DNA from 3 places in the Nocardia sp. NPDC003693 genome. Region 3 is predicted to be linked to each of the others. Evidence: riboswitches for the same ligand, from Rfam matches in the RefSeq annotation. Region 3 holds a riboswitch; each other region holds the start of a gene.
What was found. A riboswitch is a leader RNA that binds a small molecule or an ion and turns the genes downstream of it on or off. The one in region 3 is predicted to bind S-adenosylmethionine.
Positions count from the first base shown of each region.

Region 1: it holds a riboswitch for S-adenosylmethionine, as region 3 does, so the genes downstream of both, ACWDOP_RS08410 (AfsA-related hotdog domain-containing protein) here and ACWDOP_RS10610 (ABC transporter substrate-binding protein) in region 3, are expected to answer to the same signal.
Region 2: it holds a riboswitch for S-adenosylmethionine, as region 3 does, so the genes downstream of both, ACWDOP_RS28185 (rhodanese-like domain-containing protein) here and ACWDOP_RS10610 (ABC transporter substrate-binding protein) in region 3, are expected to answer to the same signal.

Region 1 covers NZ_JBSFNO010000005.1:51,902-56,123, reverse strand. The annotation lists gene ACWDOP_RS08420 (hypothetical protein) at 1-150, opposite strand, end outside; gene ACWDOP_RS08415 (HAD family hydrolase) at 144-884, opposite strand; gene ACWDOP_RS08410 (AfsA-related hotdog domain-containing protein) at 881-1,669, opposite strand; SAM riboswitch class IV at 1,686-1,799, opposite strand; gene ACWDOP_RS08405 (MFS transporter) at 1,863-3,092, opposite strand; gene ACWDOP_RS08400 (hypothetical protein) at 3,319-3,891, opposite strand; gene ACWDOP_RS08395 (acyl-CoA dehydrogenase family protein) at 4,120-4,222, opposite strand, start outside.
Region 2 covers NZ_JBSFNO010000031.1:431-4,652, forward strand. The annotation lists partial or broken gene ACWDOP_RS28175 (FAD-dependent oxidoreductase) at 1-292, opposite strand, end outside; gene ACWDOP_RS28180 (Rv0361 family membrane protein) at 582-1,019, shown strand; SAM riboswitch class IV at 1,070-1,185, shown strand; gene ACWDOP_RS28185 (rhodanese-like domain-containing protein) at 1,201-1,623, shown strand; gene ACWDOP_RS28190 (O-succinylhomoserine sulfhydrylase) at 1,620-2,834, shown strand; gene ACWDOP_RS28195 (type 1 glutamine amidotransferase family protein) at 2,984-3,628, shown strand; gene ACWDOP_RS28200 (MarR family winged helix-turn-helix transcriptional regulator) at 3,658-4,122, shown strand.
Region 3 covers NZ_JBSFNO010000006.1:244,790-249,011, forward strand. The annotation lists gene ACWDOP_RS10605 (ABC transporter permease) at 1-708, opposite strand, end outside; gene ACWDOP_RS10610 (ABC transporter substrate-binding protein) at 713-1,867, opposite strand; SAM riboswitch class IV at 1,902-2,017, opposite strand; gene ACWDOP_RS10615 (HAD family hydrolase) at 2,121-2,765, opposite strand; gene ACWDOP_RS10620 (GNAT family N-acetyltransferase) at 2,907-3,737, shown strand; gene ACWDOP_RS10625 (elongation factor G) at 3,940-4,222, opposite strand, start outside.

The DNA of each region.
Region 1 (4,222 bases), on a different contig from region 3:
CCGCCCCCACCGCCTGGTCACCGAACCGTCCGGCCCCGCGTCGTTGAGGAAGCCGACAACGATGAAATCGCCCGCGGCGTCCAGCACTTCACTCGGGGGGTACAGCGGACCCTGGGTGGTCGGGGTCAGCTCGTAGATCTTGTTCACCATACCGATACCGCTTCCTGCTCGGACAGCACGCGACCGGGCGCACCGATCGCCGCGCTGACCCGATCGCTCAGATGAATCCAGCCGTGCGTGCCCGCCCGTTCCAGCAGGACCGGATCCGACCCGCGGAAACCGGGGTGCGCCACGGCCGACAGGAACGGCAGATCGCTGGCGTGATCGCCGTACCCGAAGGTGTTCTCGAACTCGATTCCGTTCTCGCGCAGGAACTCCGAGACCGCGTCCGCCTTGGCCGCACCGATCATGGGCCGCAGCACCTCCCCGGTCAGCAGCCCGTGATCATCGATCACCGGGGTGGTGGCGATGAGCCGGTCCGCGCCCAGCGCCGCGGCGACCGGGGCGATGGCCGCCGCGAACGACCCGGACAGCAGTACGGTGACCGCACCCGAATCCCTGTGTGCGGCAAGCGCTTGCACGGCATCGGTGTAGTACGCCGCGCCACCGGCCTCGAACTCGGCGAACCAGCGCTGCCCCGCCTCGGCCAGTTCCGCGCCCGGCACCCCACGATAGGCGCGGTAGTAGTGCCGGTTCACCTCCTCGCGCGGCACGCCCGCGGCCGCGCGCTCCTTGATCTCGCCGGAGATACGCGCGTAGCGGCTCCCGTCGTCACCGTGCTCGGCGAGCCAGAAGCGCAGGAAGGTGAACATGCTCTTGACGGTGATGAGGGTTTCATCGACGTCGAAGAACGCCGCCGCGCGCACCGGCGCGACGGCGCTCACGCGACCTCGTTCAGGTGCGCGGCGATGGCCTTGGCGGCCTTGTGCCGTTCGATGCGGGTGATGCGCTCGTTGGGCAGCGCCGCGTACCCGATCCGGGCGTCGGCGACGTTGTTCCCGGCCTGGCGCACCTGCACCTCGATCGAGAATTCCAGCTTGCCGGGATCCTCGATCGAGATCGGGGTGAGCACCGCGTGCAGCGTGCCGGGCAGCGGGAACAGGAACGAGGTGAAGTTCAGTTCGATGCTGTTCCAGACGATGTAGAAGTGCTGCTCGGGCCAGCGCCGGCCGTACTCGAGCTCGAACGCCCCGAGGAACAGCTGGCGCACCGCCTCCACGATGACGATCCCCTGCACGTGCTCGCCGGTCTGATGATCCAGCAGCAGCTCGTTGTCGCCGTGGATGCGCAGATCGGCGCTGAACTCGGTCGCCGATTCCTGAACCAGGTTCGCCAGCAACACATTCGAGTTCTGGTACTTGTGCACCTGATGCCGCGGCGCCGGTTCGGCGACCGTGTCGATCACCCGGAGCCCGGCGGGCGCGTGAATGGCCGCCACGTGCTCGATGTAGTCCAGGTCGTGCCGGGTGATCCCCTGCCCGATCCGGACGGTGAGCGGCTCGGCCGCCTCCCGCAATCCCCCGCTCCGCAGCACGGCCACCAAACCGGAGACCGTGAATGCCCGGTCGTCCTCCGCGAGACCCCGGAATCGGTCCGCCACCAGTACCACCTCGCGGAGGTTCAGGGTCGCGGATTCCGGGGTCGCCGAAGAGAGTTGGGCTACAGACATTGTTTTCCTCCGAGAGCGAAGACGCTTATGGCGACGCGTTCGCCGCCATCCGGTCGTCACCCGGAGCACCCCGCCGCCACTGGAGGGTTGCCGCCCAGCAAGCCGGGGCTTGTCGCTGGAACTCATGACCGTGTTCGAAAACTTATGTGGCACTGCGTATTACCAACAATGATTCAAACCAGCGTGGTCGAAATCAATTCCGGACGGCGACCGCCCCCACCCGGGTCGAGGCGTAGGCCAGTGCGGCGCCCGCCAGCGCCAGGGTCGCGATCACCAGCGCGACCCACGAATACCCCCGGTGCGCAACGAGATTCGCCAGCTGCGGCCCCAGGCTGGCACCCAGGAACAGCGCGAAGGTGTAGAGCGCGGTGGCCGCGCCCCGTGCCGCGCCCGCCTGCGCCGCGATGGCTTGCACCGCGGCGGGCGCCGCCACCGCGATGGCCGCCACGAACACCAGCAGCCAGGCCGCGACCCAGATGCCCCCGAACGGTACGGCGGTCACCGCCGCCGCGAACCCGGCGATGCCGAGCGCGCCGATCACCCGGGTCTCCGGCGCGATGGCGCCCAGCCGACCGGCCAGCAGCGGGACCGCGATCATGGCGGGAATCGCGCTGGCGCGCAACGCCAGTAGCGCGCCGTTGCTCGCGCCGACGCCGTCCGGCGGCGCGAGCTGGATTCCGGTGTAGATGCCGACGAACGAGCCGAGCACCGCCAGGCAGCTGACGTACAGCAGCACCAGCCGGAAGCGTCGCAGCAGCGTGCCGAAGGGTGCGAAAACCGTTCGCAGCGTGTCGCCGATGCCGTCGGCGGACCGCCGCACCGGCTCCCTCGCCGCCGGATTCGCACCCAGCACGAACCACAGCAGTCCCGCCGACAGCGCGAACGCGACCGCGCCGGTGAAGAAGATCGCGTGCCAGCCCCAGGCGTTGCCCACCAGCTGCGCCAGCACCTGCGCCACCACCCCGGCGGCGAGGAACGAGCTGGTCAAGCAGGTCAGCGCGAAGATCCTGCGTTCGGGGGCAATGCGTTCGGACAGGTACGCGAAGGCCGCCGGGGCGAAGAACGACGCGGTCAGACCCTGTAGCACCCGGGCCGTCAGCCCCGCACCGAGCCCGGGCGCGGCCGCGACGATCAGCGAGCTGACCACCGTGGCGAGCAGGCCGCCCACGATGACCGGCCGCCGCCCGAACCGATCCGACAGCGGACCCGTCACCAGAAAGCCCGCGCCGTAGGCCAATCCGAAGGCCGTGGTGGTCCAGGTCACCGCGGATCTGGAGGTCTCCCAGTCCTGCGCGAGCCGGTTCAGCACGGGCAGAACGACATACAGCTGCCCGACCACGAGAATTCCTACCGCGCAGACGGCTCCGACGGTCCGGCCGGTGGGCGCCCAGAGGGCGGGTTCGGTATCGGGCGGCGAGCTCACGCGCACGCTCCCGAGTCGTGGCGAATCCCGGCGCCGCGTCCTCGGCCGGCACCGTCGAGAATCCGGGCCAGGGCCCGGGACCGGCCGGGCTCGCCGCGCGCGGCGGCACTGACGTGAAGCGGGGCTGTCATTGAATCCCTTTCGTGGACAACGGAGTCCACGTCTATCAAGGGACACTCCCCCGCCACGAGAGTTACGTGCGCGGTGATCGCAAGCCGGGGTGGGGTCAGGTGAGGATGAAACTCAACAGCTGTGCGTCGCGACCGTCACGCCAATAGGAGTAGCCGAACCACACGCCCGGGGTGACTTCGCGGATCTCGTCCCACAGTTGCGGGGTGGGTGAGGGGCGGTAGTTCAGGACCCAGGTCGGCCCGCCGTCCACGACCGAGGGGCCCCGGTACACGTCCGCTTGGTAGACCTCGACACCCGCGCCGGTGACGCGGTTGAGCAGGTAGCCGCCGTCGGGTCCGGTGAAGAAGGTCTTGCCGATCCACAGCGCCGGGGACCACACCTGCATGTCGGCCGGCTCGGCGACCCACCCGTTCTTGACGCCCATGGGCACCGCGCCCTGCGGTGCGTCGCGGTACAGCGCCTCGAGCTGCCCCGGGCCGCATCTGAATCTCAAGGAATCGATGGTCGCCGCGCGATCGCCGTCGTAGAGCACGCACCCGCCGCCGTAGTCGGCGTCGGCGTGCGCGGAGGGCGCGATCGCCGGGGCAAGCGCGATGGCGGCTCCGAAACCGGCGGCAGCCATGCCGACGGCCAGTGCGTTCCTGAGAATCTCTCGGGTTGTTCGCATTGCGTGTCTCCATCGGGTAGGACCCGACCCCACACGCCATGCTAATTCGCTATCAGTTAGCTGCTCAGTACTGTCGCCTAAATGAGACCACTCGGTCTGTAGAGATTCCGGCCCGGGAGAAGTGGCCCGGACCTGCGCCGGCGCACCTCCCCGCCCGGCCGCTCCCCCGTCGACGCCACGCGGGGCCGCGCGGGAAACACCCGCGCGGCCCCGCGACATCGGCCGGGATCAGGTCAGTTTCAGACCGCGGCCGATGATCTCCTTCATGATCTCGGTGGTGCCGCCGTAGATCGTCTGCACGCGCGCGTCCATGTAGGCCTTGGCGATCGGG
Region 2 (4,222 bases), on a different contig from region 3:
CGACGCCGTAGTCGATGTTGCCGAGCAGGCGGACCTGCGGCTTGTCCAGGACCTTGTGCAGGGCGGTGATGATGCCCTTGATGCGCGGATGATCGGGCGCGACGCCGTAGCGGATCAGACCGAACGGCGCGGGCATGCGCTCGTACAGGTCGATGCTCACCCCGTCGAAACCGGCGGGGGTATCGGACTTCATCAGCGCGTCGGCGGCGTAGATTCCGGCCGGGCCCGCGCCCACGATCGCAATGCGAAGCGGGCGGGTCGCTGCATCGGTTCCCGCAAGCTGTTCGGTCATTCTTCGCGCACCCTTTGGTCGAAAACTATCTTGCCGTCAAGTCTCAGCCGTCGTTCTTAGCTTAGGCTAAGTTGACGCCCTGGCTTCGAGTGAACCACCCTACGGGCCCCGAAGCTGCAGCGTTGCTGCTCTGTACTGCGATTCCCGGCCTCGCGGGGGAATTGTGCCGATTCTATCGGTGGTATGGACCACCCCCCGCGCCGGTGCGGTCAACTGTGGGCATGCTCTCCCCGGGCGCGGTCCGGTGTCGCCGCCGGGACACCCGCCCCGAGCAGGCATGATCAAGGTCATGAGCGAGGACGCGGACCAGCCCGAACGTATCGATCAGCGTGAGTCCAGAACCATGCTGCCGTTCCTGATCGCCATCGGCGTCACGGTCGTGGTGATCATCGGCATCGTGGTCTCGGCCCTGCTGTCGCCGGCTGAGAAGAATGTCACAGACGCGAACCGGCTGGCGAAGTCCGCGCGCAACTTCATCGAATCCCGCAGCGGCACCGACGCGCTGGACCCCTCGACCGCGTGCCCGGGCTTCGACGAACAGCGCTCGCCGCTGCGGACCGAGACGGGCGAAAAGGCCGGGAAATCAACGCTTGTCAAGCTGACCGATCCGAATATCCAGGGCGACCGCGCCACCGCGCAGGTGACCTGGCGCGCCGACGACCGCGATTCCACCTCGACCTGGACTTTCACCAAGACCGATGGGGCGTGGCTGGTGTGCAATTCCTGACCGCCCGCACGGTTTGACAGTGAGGCCCCATGTCGGTCAATCTCAACCCAGGTCATGAGTATCAGCGCCAAGCCCCGGCTGGCTGGTCGGCAACCCTCCTCCGCGGTGGGGTGCTCCGGGTGACGACCTGGCCGCGCATCGGGCAACGGTGCGGCAAGTGCGGATTCACAGGAGGTTCGAAGTGAGCTACGCGGGTGACATCACGCCGAAGCAGGCGTGGGAACTGTTGCGCGACAATCCGGATGCGGTGCTGGTCGATGTGCGCACCGAAGCCGAATGGCGATTCGTCGGCGTCCCCGACACCAGCGGCATCGGCCGCCCGACGGCGTTGATCGAATGGGTCGACACCAGCGGCGCGCGCAATGCCCGGTTCGTCGATCAGCTCCGCGAGGTGCTGGCCGACCGGGCCGCGGACTCGGACGCGCCGGTGATCTTCATCTGTCGCTCCGGGCAGCGTTCCATCGGCGCGGCGACCGCCGCGACCGCGCTCGGGCTCGCTCCGTCGTTCAATGTGCTCGAGGGTTTCGAGGGCGCGCTCGACGCGCAGGGACACCGCGGCGTCGAAGGCTGGCGCGCGGACGGACTTCCGTGGAGGCAGTCATGATCACCGGTGGCGCGTTCGACAAGCCGCTGCCCGAGGGCGTCGGCCCCGCCACGCTCAGTGTGCGAGGTGGCCTGCGGCGCTCGGGTTTCGAGGAGACCTCCGAGGCGCTGTACCTGTCCTCCGGTTTCGTCTACGAGAGCGCCGAGGCCGCCGAGGCGTCCTTCACCGGCGACATCGAGCACTTCGTGTACTCGCGCTACGGCAACCCGACGGTCGCCATGTTCGAGGACAGGCTGGCCCTGATCGACGGCGCCGAAGCGGCTTTCGCGACCGCCAGCGGCATGTCCGCGGTGTTCACCGCGCTGGCCGCGCTGCTGGGCAACGGTGACCGGCTGGTCGCCGCGCGCAGCCTGTTCGGCTCGTGCTTCGTGGTGGCCAACGAGATCCTGCCGCGCTGGGGCGTGGAGACCGTCTTCGTGGACGGCGAGGATCTGGACCAGTGGACCGAGGCGCTGTCGGTGCCCACCCAGGCCGTGTTCTTCGAGACCCCGTCCAACCCGATGCAGTCCCTGGTGGACGTGCGCGCGGTGGTCGATCTGGCGCACGCCGCCGGCGCGAAGGTGGTGCTGGACAACGTCTTCGCGACCCCGCTGCTGCAGCGCGGCTTCGATCTCGGCGCCGACGTGCTCGTCTACTCGGGCACCAAGCACATCGACGGCCAGGGCCGGGTGCTCGGCGGCGCGATCCTGGGCTCGCACGAGTACATCGACGGCCCGGTGAAAAACCTTATGCGCCATACCGGTCCGGCGCTGAGCCCGTTCAACGCCTGGACGCTGCTCAAGGGTCTCGAGACCATGCCGCTGCGGGTGCGCCAGTCCAACGACTCGGCGCTGCGCATCGCGCAGTTCCTGGAACAGCATCCGGCCGTGGCGTGGGTGAAGTACCCGTTCCTGACCTCGCACCCGCAGTACGACCTGGCTCGGGCGCAGATGTCCGGCGGCGGCACCGTGGTGACCTTCGAGTTGACCGCGCCCGAGGCCGAGGCCAAGAAGCGGGCGTTCGAGGTGCTCAACGGGCTGCGGATCATCGACATCTCGAACAACCTCGGTGACGCCAAGACCTTGATCACGCATCCGGCGACGACGACGCATCGGGCTATGGGCCCGGAGGGTCGCGCGGCCATCGGTATCACCGACGGGGTGGTGCGCATCTCGATCGGGCTGGAGGACGTGGAGGATCTGATCGCGGATCTGGATCGCGCGCTGAGCTGACCCTGCTCGAGTAGCGGGCCGAGGGCCGGAACCGTCAGGTTCCGGCCCTCTTGTCGTTTCCGGGCCGCTCTCCCGGTGTTTCCCGAGCTCCGGGGCCGTCCGCGGTCCAAGTATTGACAGCATACTGTCAAACATGACAGGATACTGTCATGACCACGAAGACAGTGCACCTGGCCGTTTACGACACCTTCGCCGATTGGGAGGTCGGGCACGCCACCGCGCACATCAACCGCACGCTGTGGCACCGCGAACCCGGCGCCTGGCAGATCCGCACGGTCGGTCCGACCACCGACCCGGTGACCTCCATGGGCGGACTGCGCGTCACGCCCGACCTCGCGCTCGCGGATCTGACCCCGGCCGAGAGCGAGATGCTGATCCTGCCCGGTTCGGAGACCTGGGAGCGCGGTGACCTGACGGCCTTCGGCGCGAAGGCGCGCGAGTTCCTGGCGGCGGGCGTGCCGGTCGCGGCCATCTGCGGCGCGACCTGGGGCATGGCGGTCGAAGGGCTGCTGGACGAGCGCAAGCACACCAGCAACGCGGCGGAATACCTTGCCATGACCGAGTATTCGGGCGGCAAGGGCTTCGTCTACGAGCCGGCCGTCATCGACGCCGACCTCATCACCGCGAGCGGCATCACCCCGGTCGACTTCGCGCACGCCATCTTCGCGCGGCTCGGCCTGTTCGAACCGCAGGTGCTCGAGGCCTGGCACCGGCTCTACGGCCACAATGATCCGGCCGGCTTCTTCGCGCTGGCCGACTACGAGGAGAGCCGCGCGGCGGCCGCCACCACCTAGGGGAAACCCTCCGTCCGACGGGAACAGCAATGACGCGCTCCGAACAGGAACTGTTCAGTACGGCGGCCATCACCTCGTTCAAGCTCAACGGCCAATTCCTCGCCATCGCCGAGGAATTGGCCGCCCCGGCGGGGCTCACCGCCGCCTGGTGGCAGGTGCTCGGCGCGGTGCTGCCGGATCCGCTGCCGGTGGCGGGCATCGCGCGCGCGATGGGCATCACGCGCCAGAGCGTGCAGCGGATAGCGGATCTGCTGGTGGACAGGGGTTTCGCCGAATACCGGCCGAATCCGCTGCACCGGCGGGCCAAACTCGTGGCCATCACCCCGGCCGGTCACGAGGCGGTGCGCCGGATTCACCCGCAGCACGCCGACATCTCCGCGCGGATGGCCGCGCACCTGGGGGCCGAGCGTTTCGCCGAGATCGTCGACGCGCTCACCACGCTGTCGGCGGCACTGGACGCGCTCGACGCCGAACGGCCGGTCGCGACGAGCTAGGGGCGATGCCCGGACTGGTTGCCGCGCAACAGCTTCGCGGATCCGGGCGGACCGGCTGCGGCGTCGCGGCGATATCCGGCGGGTCGGACCGGCGCCGGAA
Region 3 (4,222 bases):
CGGAATCGAGCCGAGGCCGCCGATCGTGGCGGCGACGAAACCGGTCATGCCGACGATGCCGCCGCTGGTCGGGGAGATGTTGGAGTTGTAGAGACCGACGAAGATGCCCGCCAGCCCGCCGAGCCCCGAGGCGATGGCGAAGGCCAGCGACTGGATCCGCCCGACCCCGATCCCCATCTGCGCCGCGGCGTCCGGATCCTGGGCGGTGGCGCGAATGGCCAGCCCGTACCGGCTGTACCGCAGGAAGCTCCACAGTCCCGCCATCACCGTGATGGTGATGGCGAACATGACCACGTCCGAGGTGCCGAACCAGATGCCGCCCACCTGAAAGTTGTTGGTGGGCAGCACCTGCGGGAAGGGCCGGGTGTCGGGGCCGAAGATCAGCGCCACCACGTTCTCGAGAATCAGGCCCACCGCCACCGTGGCCAGCAGCGCCGCGATGGCCGGGGCCCGGCGCAACGGCCGCACCGCCAGCACATCGATCGCCACGCCCAGCAGCGCCGTGGTGCCGACCACCAGCACGAGAGCGAGCCACAGCGGCAGCCCCTGCTCGGCGATCAGCCACCAGCCCAGCACCGACCCGAACGCGAAGATCGCGCCGTGCGCGAAATTGATGACGTTGCTGACCCCGAAGATCAGGGTGATGCCCACGGCGATGAGTGCGTACGCATTGCCGTGGACCAGACCCGCTATGAGCGTGTCGAACATGGCGCTACTTGTTGCCGGTCGGCACGAAGGCGCCGTTCTTCAGGATCAGCTCGATCGGCTTCACGCCGTTCGGGCGCCGGGTCTGCTGATCGAAAGCGAAAGTGCCCAAGCCGATTCCGTCGAAGTCCTTGACCTCGCGCAGGCCCTTCAGGATGCCCTCGCGGGTGGCGCCGCCGTGCTTGGCCGCCTTCACCAGGACGTTGATCGCGTCGTAGGCGTACACGTTGAAGTCGCCCGGGTCGACGTTGAACTTGGCGCGGAACTTCTTCACGAAGTCCACGACCTTGGGGTTGGTGTCCGCGGCGGTGAAGACGCCGTTCACGATGTCACCCTCGGCCGCGGCGCCCGCCAGTGAGATGAACTGCGGGGTGTTCTGGCCGCCGAAGAACTGGCCGGTGTAGCCCACGTCGCGCAGCTGCTTGACGATGAGCGCGCCGTCCGGGCCGTAGCCCAGGTGCACGAACGCCTCCGGGTTCGCGTCCCGGCCCTTGATCAGCACCGGGCGGAAGTCCTGCGAGTCCGGCAGGATCGGCGAGGAGTAGACGATCTCCACGCCCTTCTCCTTGGCGGACTGCTCGAAGAACTTGAATGCCTGCTTGCCCCAGTCGGTTTCGAGATACACGACCGAGACCTTCTTGGCCTTCGCGGACACCCACTGGGCATTGCGCTCCTGGAAGACATCCAGGGTGATCGACGGGCTCCACGAGTAGTCACCGCCCTTGGTGAAGTCCACCGCGGAGTTGGTGAAGCCGTACTGCACCAGCTTGCCGCGGTTGTACACCGGCGACGCCGCGATGGAGGCCGGGGACGAGAAGTCGCCCAGCTCGGCGATGATGGACTCGTCACCGACGAACTTGGTCGCGATGGGCACGGTCTGCTTCGGGTCGGATTGCGAGTCCTCCCACTTCAATTCGACCTTCTTGCCGTCGATCCCGCCCGCGGCGTTGACCTCCTCCAGGGCCAGATCGAAGCCCTGCTGCCACAGCCGGCCGTACTCCGCCGACGGGCCCGACTTCGGCCCCGATACACCGAAATACACGGTGCCGCTGTCACTCTCGGAAGAACCGCCGCACGCCGATACCAGCCCGGCCACCAGGGCCGCCGATGCGATGCCCACCACTACCCGGAGACGACGCGACCCGGACCATTGCTTACTCATCTGATTCCTCTGAACTCACCGGCACACACCGGCCACAACGCGCTTGTGCTGCCCGGCGGGCAGCACCTGGTCGTCACCCGGGGCACCCCACCGCCGCGCGAGGGTTGCCGATCAGCGAGCCGGGGCTCGTCACTGCTGATACTCGTGACCGTGCGCGCAACGCTAGTGACGGGTCCGTTCCGTCAACAGCGTTCGAATCAGCCTGAAGCCAAAAGGAAGTCGATCCCGGGGCGCGAAGTCCGGCCGCGCGAGCTCAGTTGCGCGCGGCCAGGTGCGCGGCGAGCCAGGCCGGGAACTCGGTGAGATCGCTCAGCACCACGTCCGCGCCCTCGGCCGAAAGCTCCTCGCCCGTATACGGTCCGGTGGTCACCGCGACCGCCAGCGCCCCGGCGACCTTCGCCCCGCGCACATCGCCCAGATGATCGCCGACGTAGACCGACGCCCCGCGCTCGCGCAGCGCAGTCCCCTTCTCCTCGGCCCAGACATCGCCGACGACGTCGTCCACCGGCAACCCGAGATGGTCGAGATGCAGGCGCGCGAGCGATTCCTTCTTGGCCGTGATGACCAGGGTGCGCCCACCGGCGCGATGCACCGCCGTGAGCGCGTCGAGCACGCCCGGCAACCGATCGGCGCGCGTGATCGCGAGGTCGGGGTACAGCTCGCGATAGCGGGCCACGACCCCCGGCACCTGGTCCGGCGGGAACCACTCGGCCGCCTCGATGGCCAGCGGCGGTCCCAGCCTCGACACCGCAAGCTCCGAATCGATGCGCACCCCGGTCTCGGCGGCCACCGCGTCCCAGACCGCGGCGATGCCCGGACGCGAGTCGATCAGCGTCATATCCAGGTCGAACCCGACGACGAGTCCGGACCCGGCTGCGGGGTGCTCTGCTGGGGCCACCCTCCGACCTTACGGTTCGACCGGACGGCGGCGGCCGCGGCCCCGGCCGGGCGACCGGGGTTCGCCCGGTCCGCGACGAAGCCGGGAATTCGGTTGCCGCCCCGAACTAGGCTCGAGGCCATGCCCAACGATCAGCGATCCCTGTTCTGCAGTGTCGAGCTCGGCGCCCGCATCGAGGGGGTGGAGAGCGAGCTGATCAGCGCGGGCAGCGCGGCGGCGCGGGCGCGACCGGGCGCGGACAGCGGCTTCCTGGTGCCGCTCGCGGGTGGGGTGGCGTCCTTCGCCGAACCGGGATCGCCGCTGAACAAGGTGGCCGGGCTGGGTTTCGGCGGGGTGCCGGGCGCGGACGAGCTCGACGCCGTCGAGAAGCTCTACGCGGAGCGCGAAGCCCCGGTGCAGGTCGAACTCGCGCATCTGGCCGATCCGGCCGTCGGGGATCTGCTCACCGGCCGCGGCTACCGGCTCGCCGGCTTCGAGAATGTGCTCGGCATCGATCTGCGCGGGGTCGCCGCGGCCGTCACGCCGCCGGAGATCACCGTAAGGCCCAGTGGCGACGACGAATTCGATACCTGGCTGGACATCATCGCCGACGGATTCGCCCAGCCCGACACCCAGGGCGTCGCCTCGCACGAGGAATTCCCGCGCGAGATCATCGCCCGGGCCATGCGCGACCTCACCGGCGCGGCCGGGGTCCAGCGCTATGTCGCGCTGTACAACGGGCAGCTCGCCGGCGCGGCCAGCCTGCGCATCTCGCACGGCGTCGCCCAGCTCACCGGCGCGGCCACCCTGCTCGCGCACCGCCGCAAGGGCATTCAGTCCACGCTGCTCGTCAACCGTCTCACCATGGCCGCCGCGGCGGGCTGTGAGATCGCGGTCATCACCACCCAGCCCGGATCCAAATCCCAGCAGAACGCCCAGAACCGCGGGTTCGATCTGCTGTACACGCGCGCGATTCTGGTGAAGGCGCCGTAGGGCGGAGCGCTTCGGAGACGCGAAAGTTGTTTTCTGGAAGGACATTCGGAGCACCTGTCCGATGACAGGTGGCCGGTTCACTCGTTCGTGAACCGGCCACCCATCGGCCACACCGGCCGGCCGGCCGGGTCCGCGGGTCCCGATCGCGGGGTCAGCGCGACCGGTCCCGGTCTACGCGCGAAACCCGGTGGGCGTCAGCCGATCACCCCGCCGGCGCGTAGCCCAGCGGCCGCGTCGAGAAAGCACCGCGGCCGTGCGTGCGGCTGCGCAGTCGCGTCGCGTACCCGAATATCTCGGCCAGCGGCGCGATCGCCGTGACGGCCACCGTGCCGCCGTGCACCACCGAATCGGTGACCCGGCCGCGGCGGGCCGCGATATCGCCGAGCACCGCGCCGATGTCGTCCTCGGGCGCGGTGACCGTCAGCTCGACCGTCGGCTCCAGCAGTTGGAGCACGCCGGCCTGCAACGCTTCCCGCACCGCCTGC